Regions from separate parts of the Wansuia hejianensis genome, predicted to be linked through region 2. Evidence: a T-box and tRNA genes for the amino acid it is inferred to sense, from the RefSeq annotation. Region 2 holds a T-box; the other holds one or more tRNA genes.

Region 1 (6,497 bases), 1.1 Mb from region 2:
GTTCACCCTGAAGGAATAGCCATAGAACCAGGCTTCTCCCGTCAGATACTGGACAGGAACGTGTTCCCCTCTCCGCTTCAGCAGACCCAGATAGTCCTCCGTGTCGTTCTCATCCATGGGCTCATGCATGTGCATATAATAAAAACTACGAGTGATATTCGCCACATATTCCATCAACAGCCAGGCATCAGTCTTCGCATCTGCAATCTGCCTGGCCTGCAGGTATTCGGTTCCGTAATCCAGCCAGGCTTTTAAAGACCGATCTGCGCCGCCGGCGCTACGCATCCATTCCGGGAACCGCTGCTCCCTCACCTGTACCAGCCGCATCCACGGCCTGGTATCCAAAATTTTCTTTTAAAAACGCTCTCCAGTCGAATACAGCTTCCACTGCCGCTATGGCAACCTCCGCCTGAGATTCATCCGGCTCTCTGGTTGTCAGCTTCTGCAGCGCCATGCCTGGCTTACTCAGCAGATTCACCACAGGATTCTCAGATCTTCCGGCCAGGCGGATGATCTCATAGGAAACTCCCGCTATCACCGGCACCAGCAAAAGCCGGATCACAATCCTCCAGACATGAGATTCGACTTGTATGAACATCAGGAACACCGCGCTCACAATGATTACAAAAAACAGAAAGCTGGTTCCGCAGCGCTTATGCAGGCGGGAACTTTTCATCACATTCTCCACGTTCAGTTCCAGTCCGTGCTCAATGCAGTTGATACATTTATGCTCAGCCCCATGGTACATGAATGTCCTCTGGATATCCTTCATCCGTGAAACCAACAACAGGTAGCCCAGGAAGATCGCCACCCGTACAAGGGATTCCAGAAGGGAGATCGCCCATTTAGAGGTAATTACCTGACGGAACAGGTTCGTCAGAAAATATGGAAGCATCATAAATACGGCCACGGCGATCACAATCGAAAAAATCAGAGTGCCTGTCATCATCGCCTTCTCCTCTTTTTTCTCTTTCTCTTCCCTGGCTTTTTTCTCTTCTTCTGCCATTTCCTGTTTTGCTGCGTCCTCTTCCTCCTCGTAGAATGTGGCGGAATACATCAGACATTTGATTCCCACAACCAGTGAATCAATGAAGTTGAACACACCGCGTATGACTGGTATTTTCAAAAGTGGTTTGCAGTTGATCACGCTTTTGTAAGGCTCCACTTTAACTTCTATTTCCTGGTCAGGCTTTCTTACCGCGATTGAATACTGATCCTGATTCCGCATCATGATCCCTTCCATCACAGCCTGGCCGCCGATGTTCGATGATTTCATGCATATTACCTCTCTGTCGGACCGCCCGCCGGTATCCGTGCTTCGCTGCATGCTGACATGTGCTCCGTACCTTCGGGGCTTTCATAGTAAAATGGGTTGAGATTTTGCAACCTCAACCCTTTGTTTACGCTTACAAGCTTCAATTAAATTACATGCCGTATTTCTTATTGAATTTCTCAATACGTCCACGGGCTGCAGCAGCTTTCTGCTGTCCGGTATAGAACGGATGGCATTTGGAACAAATTTCCACATGAATATCCTGCTTTGTTGAACCGGTCTTAAATGTGTTACCGCAGTTGCATGTAACTGTTGCTTCATAATACTCCGGATGGATTCCCTCTTTCATTGCTTTCACCTCTTCCATATCATTTATCTCTTGCTATATCATCTATAGTTTGCCTGATTCGTTGGCTGTGCGTTCTTTCAAACAATCCAACAGCTTAGCAATTATATCATATCCCCCTGATAATTGCAAGTAATTAAATGATTTTTTGTTTTCTCAGTACCTGAACCAGTTCAGCGTTATTGCGGCTGCGCGCAAACATGTTCAGGATATTTTCTGCCGCCTCGTCGGACTTCATACCGTTCAGTGCTCGCCGCATGCTGCTGACGGCTTCCTGCTCCTCTGTTGTCAGCAGCAGGTCTTCTCGCCTGGTCCCGGACTTCACAATGTCAATAGCGGGGAAGACCCGTTTTTCCTGAAGCTTACGATCCAGGACCAGTTCCATATTGCCGGTTCCCTTGAATTCTTCATAGACCACATCGTCCATCTTGCTTCCCGTATCCACAAGCGCCGTTGCCAGAATCGTCAGGCTTCCGCCTTCACGCATATTCCGGGCCGCGCCGAAGAAACGCTTCGGCATATGGAGGGCCGCCGGGTCCAGACCACCGGAGAGTGTTCTTCCGCTGGGCGGCACCACCTGGTTATAGGCTCGCGCCAGACGGGTAATGCTGTCAATAAAAATCACTACGTCCCTTTTGTTCTCTACCAGGCGCTTTGCACGTTCAATAACCATCTCAGACACCCTCTTGTGGTGCTCCGGCAGTTCATCAAAGGTAGAGTAGATCACTTCCACATTTGGCCCCTGCACCGTCTCCTTTATATCGGTCACTTCCTCCGGCCGCTCGTCAATCAGCAGGATCATAAGATGCATCTCCGGATTGTTGCGCAGGATTGATTTGGCTGCGTCCTTCAGAAGTGTGGTTTTTCCAGCTTTCGGAGGCGATACGATCATCCCCCTCTGCCCCTTACCGATGGGGCTGACCAGATCTACGATCCTCATGGCCAGACTTCCGCCGGGCCTCTCCAGATGAATTCTGTGATCCGGAAAGATCGGCGTCATATCTTCAAAATTAAAACGTTTTGAGCTCTCATGAGGGCTCATCCCATTGATATTCTTAACATATAATAAGGCTGAAAACTTCTCATTCTGTGATTTAACCCTGGTATTTCCCTTCAGCACGTCACCGGTCTTCAGTCCAAACCTGCGGATCTGGGAAGGGGATACATATACATCATTGTCACCGGGCAGGAAATTGTCTGAACGGATAAACCCATATCCGTCCGCCAGCACTTCCAGGATCCCGCAGACCTCCTGGCCGCTGTCCAATGCCTGGAAATCTGATTTCGGATGCTCTTCACCGTCATTTACCGGACGGCCTTTCCCTCCGTCTGCCCGTTCAGATCTGTCTGGCTTTTCCTCTGTTTCCGGGTCTGGTCTCTCTGGCTTTTCCGTCTTCTCCTTTTCATCTTCCTGCAGCATCCGCTCTACCAGCTGTTCCTTGCGCAGGGTTGAAATCCCCTTCAGACCTCTGGCCTTAGCGACCTGCCTCAGTTCACTTAATGGCAAAGACTCATATTTTTCTTTCATCATGGTTCTATTCCTCACATCTTTCTATTGTTCACAACGGGGATTTTTGAGATTGACTGACAAGTGTCAATAGACGGGATAATACGTCTGTGTATAGATGGCAAAATCCACAATATGCCAAAACACTATATATAGTATAGCAAAAGGGGGTATAAAACTCAACTATTTTTTTTCGACAGAATTTATCCATCTTCGTGCCCCTGCAGCCTCTTTTTCTTCATTATAAATACAACTGATAACGGACAGGGACTGATTTAGCACTTCTCATGCTGTGCCGGCTGAGTATTAAAACAGGGCCGCTGCAAAACAGAAACCACCGGCAGGCAAATAATTCCGCATTCCGTCCGGAAAAACTAGCCCTCGTGGAACAATCATTTTGCAGTGGCCCATTCCTCTGCGGCTAACAGGACTTGAACCTGCATGGTTTCCCAACGGGACCTAAACCCGCCGCGTCTGCCAATTCCGCCATAGCCGCGTATATAAAACAGATGATGACTTCTGCCCTCACGAATCCCATTCCTAAGAGTAAAAGTCATCATCCATTCTTCGTGAAGCATCGGGGATTCGAACCCCGGACAACTTGATTAAAAGTCAAGTGCTCTACCACCTGAGCTAATGCTCCGTAAGTGACTGGGCTAGCTGGATTCGAACCAGCGTATGCAGCAGTCAAAGTGCTGTGCCTTACCGCTTGGCGATAGCCCAATGTTTCGCCATCACGGCAGGGTGGATAAAGGGATTCGAACCCTTGGCCTCCAGAGCCACAATCTGGCGCGCTAACCAACTGCGCTATACCCACCATATTCATGTGCCGAGTTCTTCCGGCGGAAGAAATACATCTGCACTGAGAGTGAATGGATTACCTTTCACCCTATCCGCTTATAAGCGAAAACGTGCTTGAAGGGATTCGAACCCCCGACCCACGGCTTAGAAGGCCGTTGCTCTATCCAACTGAGCTACAAACACGTAGTACCTTACGGTACAAAGCAGGTGATGGGAATCGAACCCACGTATCCAGCTTGGAAGGCTGGTGTTCTACCATTGAACTACACCTGCACGCATGCCCAATACGGGCTGTCAGTCGGGGTGACAGGATTCGAACCTGCGACCTCCTGGTCCCAAACCAGGCGCTCTAGCCAAGCTGAGCCACACCCCGAAAGGTCACAGAATCCGCTATCTGCACTGGTTTTGGGCAAACCAGCGCTTAACGCAAGTTATAGTATATTATATAAACCACAACTTGTCAATACTTTTTTTCTGTAAACTGCGCGCCGCAAATCAGGTCCCTAATCCAGCTGTCCGATGGCATAATGAGCCTCATGATCCCTGTCTATATTGATGACCAGATATGTAGGTTTCCTGCCGATCTGGCGCGGATAACAGAGGGAACCGGGATTGAGCAATGTCAGGTTATCCTCGGTATCGATCAGAGGCCTGTGCGTGTGGCCGAAAATTGCGATCTGCACATTCCGGCTGGCCGCTTCATCCCGAATCCGCTCCGTTCCCAGAGACACTCCATAAGAATGCCCATGAGTGATAAATACCCGGTAATCATCCAGTGTCAGCAAAATCTCTCTGTTCAGGTCAGTTCCCCAGTCATTATTCCCCGCAACCATATAGCAGGGACAATCCGCCAGCCTGCGGATATATTCCTCCTGCCCCTCAATATCCCCACAGTGTACAAGAGCATCAACAGCCCCGGTCTTATCCAGAACCCTCTTAATCTGTTCCGCATGTCCATGAGTATCGCTTACAACCAAAACTTTCATCCCTGCATCCTCTCCGACAATTCCTTTTTCATCGCCATTAAGGCATTTCCCCGATGGCTGACTGCGTTTTTCTCCGCAGGAGTCAGCTCTGCCGTCGTTCTGCTCATATCCGGCAGATAGAAAATAGGATCGTATCCGAATCCGTTGGCCCCCCGTTCCTCATAGCCGATCTTCCCCTCTATAACTCCACGGGTCGTAAGTACCTCCCCGTCCGGAAGCACTGCTGCGATGGCACAGACAAAACGGGCCGTCCTTTTTTCGGGAGGGACACCGTCCAGGCGGGCAATCAGATTGGCGTTTTTAATCCTGTAGGAAGTATCCTCGCCCATGTAGCGCGCTGAATATATGCCCGGTTCTCCATTCAGCCAGTCTATCTCCAGACCTGAATCATCCGCCAGCACTACCGCCTTTTCCCTTTCGCCCAGGGCGCCGGCAACCGCTCTCGCTTTTATGACCGCATTCTCCTCAAATGAGGTGCCGTCCTCCACAATGTCTGTGTCTATTCCTGCCTCTTTCATTGACAGGACCTGCGCGGGAAGGTCTGCGAGGATCTCCCGGACTTCTTTCATCTTTCCGGCATTTCCGGTAGCAAAAATTATCTGGTACATATTACTCTTTATCCTCCGTATTATACACGATTTGGGGTAGGTTGACAATTTCTACTGGATTTTTTCTGTTCTTTTTGGCGGCTTTGGTCCCGGATACTGGTAAAAATAAGTTTTCAGCATTCCGTTGTAGATTTTTCTGTTCTTGGCCGCCTGCCTGCCTATACAGCGCTGGGCATCCTCAAAATTGGTGATGAGATACAGCGACCAGGTATCTAACTGCGAAAAACGTTCTCCCAGGGTACGGTATATTTCGGGGAGCGCCGATTTTTCCTCCAGCCGTTCTCCATAAGGGGGATTTGTCACTATAAATCCATATTTTCCGGAATGCGACAATTCTGATACTGCCCTCTGCTGAAAATGTATCATTTGCTCCACGCCGGCCAGCCTGGCATTTTCTCTGGCTGCTTTGATGATCTCACCGTCGATATCATACCCCTGAATATCAGTTGCCACCGAAAGATCCACCTGTTCCCTTGCCTCTTCCAGGGCATCACGCCAGCACTTCTCTGGAACCAGTTCTCTCCACTGCTGTGCCAGAAATGTCCGGTTCATGCCGGGGGCTATGACTGCTGCCATCATCGCTGCTTCTATAACGAAGGTCCCGCTGCCGCAAAAAGGGTCCACCAGAATACGTTCCCTCTTCCAGGGCGTTAGCATCAGAAGAGCAGCCGCCAGCGTCTCTGTGATCGGTGCCTTGGCCGTCAGCTGTCGGTATCCTCTCTTATGCAGAGAAACCCCCGTCGTGTCCAGGCCAATTACCGCCTGATCTTTCAAAAAAGATACCCGGATCGGATAGCTGGCCCCGTCCTCCGGAAACCATTCCACACGATAGTGTTCCTTTAGCCGCTCCACAATGGCCTTTTTCATGACAGACTGAATATCTGAAGGGCTGAACAGCTTGCTTTTAATAGAATTAGCCTTCGCAACCCAAAATTTCCCGTCTTTGGGGATATAATTCTCCCAGGGCAGGGCGCGC
Region 2 (6,497 bases):
GTCCACGCTTTCCGGCCTCAGGGTATCGGCCAGCGCAAGATATCCTGCAAATCTCCCGTCTATCGCAACATAAACCGCCGTGTTCCCCCGAAGCAGACAGGATTTTATGTCTTCTGCTGTTTTATCCTCTATGGTTATACCATGTTCTTCTAACAGTTCTCTGTTTCCGGCCAGAATTTCCCGGCCGCCGGCGCAGGCCATGACTCCCCGCCCGGGAATCATCTGAAATTCCTCCGCCTGAAAATTAAATCGCCCTGTTTTCTGCTGGTAACAACGTGTCACAGCGCGGCCGAGAGGATGTTCCGAACGCTGCTCGGCAGCCGCTGTACAGGCATACAGTTCTTCATCTGTGATCTCCGGAAGTATACTTTTCACAATGGTTACTTCAGGTGTCCCAAAAGTCAGTGTTCCTGTTTTATCGAAAGCTATGCGAGACACACCGGCCAGTCTTTCCAGCGCATCCCCTTCCCGTATAAGAAACCCATGTTTTGTGGCATTCCCCATTGCCGCCATGATAGCGGTTGGTGTTGCAAGCACAAGCGCACAGGGACAAAATACTACCAATATCGTCACAGTACGCAAGATTTCGCCTGTAACCAGCCATGTCAGTCCGGCGGCGCCCAGAGCGATGACTACAATCCAGGTTGCCCACCGGTCGGCGATGCCAACTATTTTTGCTTTCCCCGCATCAGCCGACTGCACCAGACGGATCATCCTCTGGATAGAGCTATCCTCCCCCACCCGTTCGGCTCTCATATCAAAGCTCCCAAACTGATTGACGGTACCGCTCGAAACCTCATCTCCCGCACTTTTGTCAACAGGCAGGGATTCGCCTGTCATAACCGCCTGATTAATTGAAGTATGCCCGGTAAGTACCACGCCGTCGACGGGTATGCTTTCTCCCGGAAGGACTCTGAGAATATCGCCTGTCTTCACCTGACCGGCCGGAACTATGGTTTCCGTCTCCCCTTCCACAACTCTGGCCGTCTGAGGGGTGAGGCGCACCAGCTTTTCAATCCCCGCCCTGGCCCGCTGGGCGGTCAGTTCTTCCAGCAGTCCGCCCAGCTGCATGATAAAAGCCACTTCACCGGCCGCAAAATACTCTCCAATAATGATGGAGGCAACTAACGCAAGCGATACCAGCACGTCAGCCTTGATATCAAAAGCAGTCACCAGTCCGGTTACGGCTTCCATGATAATCGGGATTCCGCAGAGCACGACAGCGGCCCAGGCTGCGTCGAATGGTATCGGGAATATTCTGAACATGCTGGCCAGCAGCGCCGCACCTGAAATCACCAGGAAAGCGACGTCTTTTTTAATTCCTCCCCATTCCAATAGTCCTTTTAGTCTTTTCATAACCGCCCTCCTTTATACCCATAGGGGTATATGTTTATAATACCTATAGGGGTATTGGTTGTCAAGTACAAAAAAAGACAGCCACAAAATATAGCTTGCAGCTGTCCTTTCCCGATATACGCCGGCCGGTTCCCTGTGCATCCTCTATTGAGCCCTCACCGTTTTCTATTACATATTCGCAAAACGTTCTACCGCTTTCGTAAAGCTTTTAATGGTCTGATCCGCATCCCCGTGCTCGATCCCATCGCGCACACAGTGATTGATATGCCCCTCCAGCACCACTTGCCCGGCCTTATGAAGAGCCGATTTTGCAGCATTGATCTGTGCCAGGACATCCTCGCAGGGGACGTCCTCATCAACCATGCGGTCGATGGCCTGAACCTGTCCTATTATTTTTTTCAGCCTCCGGTGAAGATTTTCCGAGTCCATACACTGTATCATCCGTTTACCTCCTATTTTTTATCAGCGTTCTTAATTGATCCTGTTTTTTACAAAATCCAGCAGATATTCTCTGTTATTTTTGCCCGGTTCATTAAGCACTTCCTCTAAAGCCGCATTCAGCAGTTCACCGACCTCCGGACCGGGCCTGCCGCCCAGGGACAGAATGTCCCGTCCTGTGATCTCTAAGTCCTTCAGTTTCAGGCACTGGCCTGCCTTCATTATTCTTTCATATACCAAAGATACCTCTATAATCCGCTGAAGTTTCAGCGTCCTGTATGTCTCACTCTGCGCCAGGGTATCTGCATTCTGTACTTTAATCAGAAGCGGAAACAATTCCGTGCCGATCTTATGGACTGCGCGGCGCACTTCTTTTTCCTCAGGCTGCATCCTCCAGTCATGATATTTCACCAATGTGGTTACCTGGCGAATTGTACCGTTGTCCAGCTTCAGCCGCCTCATGACTGCCTTTGCCATCTCTGCTCCCAGAAGCCCATGCCCCTTAAAATGATCGATGCCATTCTCATCTGTAGTATGACAGGAAGGTTTTCCGATATCATGGAGCAGCATGGTCAGCCGAAGCGTCTTGTCCGCCTCCACAGCGCACATGCTTTTCAATGTGTGCTCTCCCACAGTATAGCAGTGGTGCGGATTATTCTGCGGAGTCCTCATCATTTCATCAAATTCTGGCAGAATAATTCTTGTTATTCCCGCTTCATAAGCCACTTTCAGATAATCCGGATGATCAGAGGTAATCAGCTTCATGAGCTCAGCACAGATCCTCTCCGCGCTGATTTTTTCGAGAGTCGGAGCCAGACGGATGATGCCTGCCACCGTATCTCTGTCAATTCCAAAGCTCAGCTGTGCTGAAAAGCGGACCGCCCGTAGTATCCTCAGAGCATCCTCCGAAAACCGTTCCATGGGGTCCCCCACACAGCGGATCACTTTTCTCTGAAGGTCGTCTATGCCTCCGTACAGATCCACCAGACCATCTTCCTCATTATATGCCATGGCATTGATCGTAAAATCCCTCCGTTTCAAATCCTCTGGAAGACTGGCCGTGAAGGTCACCTCCTCCGGATGCCTGGCATCTCTGTATTCCCCATCTATCCGGTAGGTAGTCACTTCATGAGGCTTACTGCCAACCAGAACCGTTACCGTCCCATGAGCAATACCCGTATCCACAGTCCTGTTAAAAATCTCCTTCACCTGTTCCGGGCGGGCTGACGTGGTAATATCCCAGTCATCCGGCCGCCTTCCCAGTATGCTGTCCCGGATACAGCCCCCTACCGCATATGCTTCAAAGCCGGCGGCATGAAGGCTGTCCAGGATTGCTTTTACAGTAGCAGGCAATTTTATCCTCAACGCTTTCGTCTCCTTCATTTCTTGTTCATTACTGTCCGCTACTATTGTAACATATCTCTTCCGGCTGTCAAAGGAACAATTTCACCAGATTACCATTCACAGCCCTATTATGGTTTTGTGGTTAGATGTATGGATACCTGAACGAAAAGCAGCGGGAGACCTAAGGCGGGAACCCTAATGGTCTTAGACGGTAGATTCCGGAATACAAGAAAGAAATACTGGCGCCAATTGACCACAATTAGTCAATAATGATTGTCTGAAACAATACCAGCGACACTTTCGGAGATCCTGGGTGAGGCGTTTTCGATCACCAGAAAGGCAGACAGGAGACGGGGTATCCCAAACACCTCCCCCCTCACCGACCAATTAAAATCAAGACCATAATTGCACTATGAATGTCAACTCCACCTATCTTTTACACCTCCAACGCATACTACAGCATATTGACAATTTCCCCCAAAGGACATACTATATTAACTGGATATGCAGCAGTTTAGGCTTCATCACTTACCGAGAGGACGAAACGGAGGATAACGACTGGTATGGATTTTGAAAGGTTAAAAGAACACCGGAATCATCTGAATGCTTTTGCCAATTATATAGGTCTTCATATCACACAGCTAGGCGAAGGATCTGCCCGGGCTGAAATGCCTGTCACAAAAGATCATCTGAATCCCATCGGCTCTGTCCATGGAGGGTGCCTTGCCACCATGGCCGACGTAGTGGGCGGGGCTGCTGCCAGCTCCTATGGTTATCAGGTTACAACTCTGGACGGCAACCTTCACTATCTGAGAGCCGGCCTGGATGTCACCTGTCTTTACGGAAAGGCCCGCGAGCTGAAACATGGCAAAAGAATTCTGGTCTATGAGGTTTCTGTTGAAGATCAGAATGGGACAGTGCTGGCAGAGGGGATTTTTACGTATATGTCTATGGGCAAGAAGATTTTAGAATCTTGACAAATCCTGCAATTTATCTTAGAATGAAACGGAATTAACAATAACAGAGCGTTGATAGGGAATAGTACATGTCAGAAGATCCTCAGAGAGAAAGCCATCCGGTGCAAGGCTTTCGTTTGGAAGATATGGAACCGGCCCCTGGAGCTGCCTGCGAGAAGCAGGACGTGCCGCCGCGTTAAGGCGATAAACGAGTGAGCCTTCTGTATCAGACGGCTAATGAGGGTGGTACCACCGAATTAATTGTCGGTCCCTGTCTGGGGACGGGCATTTTTTTATTTCATAGGAAGTTCTTCCTATGAAATAAAAACCCACCGGGGGATGCGCATTCCACGCTAAAGAAATATGGCCGCTAAGGCGACCGCGCTCCGGCGCGCGAGTCCGGCAAGCCGGACTCTTTGTATCTTTATAGGAGATCAAAAAAAGAGAAGGAGAACCATTATGGCAAAGGACAAAAAATTAGTAGAAGCCATCACATCCATGGAAGACGATTTCGCCCAGTGGTATACGGATGTGGTCACAAAAGCAGAGCTTGTAGGCTATACCAGCGTAAAGGGCTGCATGGTAATCAAACCGGCCGGCTACGCCATCTGGGAAAACATTCAGCATGAATTGGACCGCCGCTTTAAAGAAACAGGCGTGGAGAACGTATATCTGCCCATGTTTATTCCTGAAAGCCTTCTGGAGAAGGAAAAGGATCATGTAGAAGGTTTTGCTCCCGAGGTTGCCTGGGTCACCCACGGCGGACTGGAACCACTTCAGGAGCGCATGTGTGTACGTCCCACCTCTGAAACCCTTTTCTGTGACCTCTATTCCAGGGATGTCCACTCTCACAGGGATCTGCCGAAGATATATAATCAGTGGTGCTCTGTCGTGAGATGGGAAAAGACTACCCGCCCCTTCCTCCGTTCACGGGAATTTCTCTGGCAGGAAGGTCACACCGCGCACGCTACAGCAGAAGAAGCTGAGGCGCGCACCATCCAGATGCTGAACGTATATGCGGATTTCTGCGAGGAGGTGCTTGCGATACCGGTCATCAAAGGCCGGAAGACTGATAAGGAAAAATTTGCCGGCGCTGAGGCAACATACACCATCGAATCCCTGATGCACGACGGCAAGGCACTCCAGTCCGGCACCAGCCACAACTTCGGCGACGGTTTTGCAAAGGCTTTTGACATTCAATACGCCGACAAGGATAACACTCTGAAATATGTACACCAGACCTCCTGGGGCATGACCACCCGCATGATTGGCGCCCTGATCATGGTGCACGGCGACAACAGCGGCCTGGTTCTTCCGCCCAGAATCGCCCCCACCCAGGTCATGGTTATTCCCATCCGCCAGGACGCTGCGGGAGTTATGGACAAGGCCCTTGAAATCAGAGAAGCTCTGAAAGCCGCAGATATCCGCGTAAAACTGGATGATTCAGAAAAAAGCCCCGGCTGGAAATTCTCAGAACAGGAAATGCGCGGCATTCCCGTACGCGTGGAGCTCGGGCCAAAGGATATCGAAAACGGCCAGGCTGTCCTGGTCCGCCGGGATACCCGCGAGAAATATATAGTCTCTATAAACGAGATTCCAGCCAAAGCCGCAGAGCTGCTTGAGGAAATTCAGGCGAATCTGTACAATAAAGCTCTCGCTCACAGGAATTCTCATACCTACGATGTGACTACTTATGAGGAATTTGACAAAACCGTTAATCAGCGTCCAGGTTTCATACGCGCCATGTGGTGCGGCTGCCGGGAGTGTGAGGACAAGATTAAGGAAGATTTTGCCGCCACCTCGCGGTGTATTCCATTTGAGCAGGAGCAGTTAAGCGACGTCTGTGTCTGCTGCGGGAAACCTGCTAAAAAGATGGTATACTGGGGAAGAGCGTATTAATAAGCGGAAATAGCAGAGCGTTGTTTCACAGACACAGGGCCGGCCTGATCCAGATTCGATCAGGCCGGCCCAATATGTTCACTCCGCTTAGAACTTCCGGTAAATTACCCCCTCATACCGTAATTTCAATTTTCCGGTCCGTCGGCGTATATTTCTTGAACTGCACCCCCGCTGCCTGGAACATCATTTTAGAAGCCATTACCGCCGGAGTCCCGTCGTATTTATCGCTGTCATAGATTACCGTTTTGATTCCCGCCTGGATGATGGCCTTTGCGCACTCGTTGCATGGAAACAGGGATACATAGAGCTTTGCCCCCTCCAGGCTTCCTCCCCGGTAATTCAGGATCGCGTTCAGCTCACTGTGGGTTACGTAGACGTATTTCGTCTTCAGCGGGTCTTCATCGTCCCTTCCCCAGGGAAATTCATCATCCGAGCAGCCCATAGGAAATCCGTTATATCCCATGGAAAGTATTTTGTTGTCAGCGCTGACAATACAGGCCCCCA

The links. The T-box of region 2 lies ahead of proS (proline--tRNA ligase). A T-box ahead of a tRNA ligase gene usually reads a tRNA of that ligase, here a tRNA-Pro.
Region 1: it has a tRNA-Pro gene. The T-box ahead of proS (proline--tRNA ligase) is inferred to sense a tRNA for this amino acid. The anticodon was not compared.

Annotation. Positions count from the first base shown of each region.
Region 1 covers NZ_CP060635.1:3,585,210-3,591,706, reverse strand. Annotated here, with positions in the region: gene prmC (peptide chain release factor N(5)-glutamine methyltransferase) at 1-285, opposite strand, end outside; gene H9Q79_RS16455 (DUF1385 domain-containing protein) at 278-1,276, opposite strand; gene rpmE (50S ribosomal protein L31) at 1,425-1,622, opposite strand; gene rho (transcription termination factor Rho) at 1,756-3,147, opposite strand; tRNA gene H9Q79_RS16440 (tRNA-Leu) at 3,543-3,622, opposite strand; tRNA gene H9Q79_RS16435 (tRNA-Lys) at 3,697-3,769, opposite strand; tRNA gene H9Q79_RS16430 (tRNA-Gln) at 3,778-3,849, opposite strand; tRNA gene H9Q79_RS16425 (tRNA-His) at 3,870-3,943, opposite strand; tRNA gene H9Q79_RS16420 (tRNA-Arg) at 4,037-4,110, opposite strand; tRNA gene H9Q79_RS16415 (tRNA-Gly) at 4,130-4,200, opposite strand; tRNA gene H9Q79_RS16410 (tRNA-Pro) at 4,226-4,300, opposite strand; gene H9Q79_RS16405 (metallophosphoesterase family protein) at 4,431-4,913, opposite strand; gene H9Q79_RS16400 (XTP/dITP diphosphatase) at 4,910-5,521, opposite strand; gene H9Q79_RS16395 (THUMP domain-containing class I SAM-dependent RNA methyltransferase) at 5,573-6,497, opposite strand, start outside.
Region 2 covers NZ_CP060635.1:2,442,640-2,449,136, forward strand. Annotated here, with positions in the region: gene H9Q79_RS11320 (heavy metal translocating P-type ATPase) at 1-1,356, opposite strand, end outside; gene H9Q79_RS11325 (metal-sensing transcriptional repressor) at 1,525-1,797, opposite strand; gene H9Q79_RS11330 (CCA tRNA nucleotidyltransferase) at 1,828-3,159, opposite strand; gene H9Q79_RS11335 (PaaI family thioesterase) at 3,702-4,115, shown strand; T-box leader at 4,158-4,370, shown strand; gene proS (proline--tRNA ligase) at 4,554-5,993, shown strand; gene H9Q79_RS11345 (deoxycytidylate deaminase) at 6,106-6,497, opposite strand, start outside.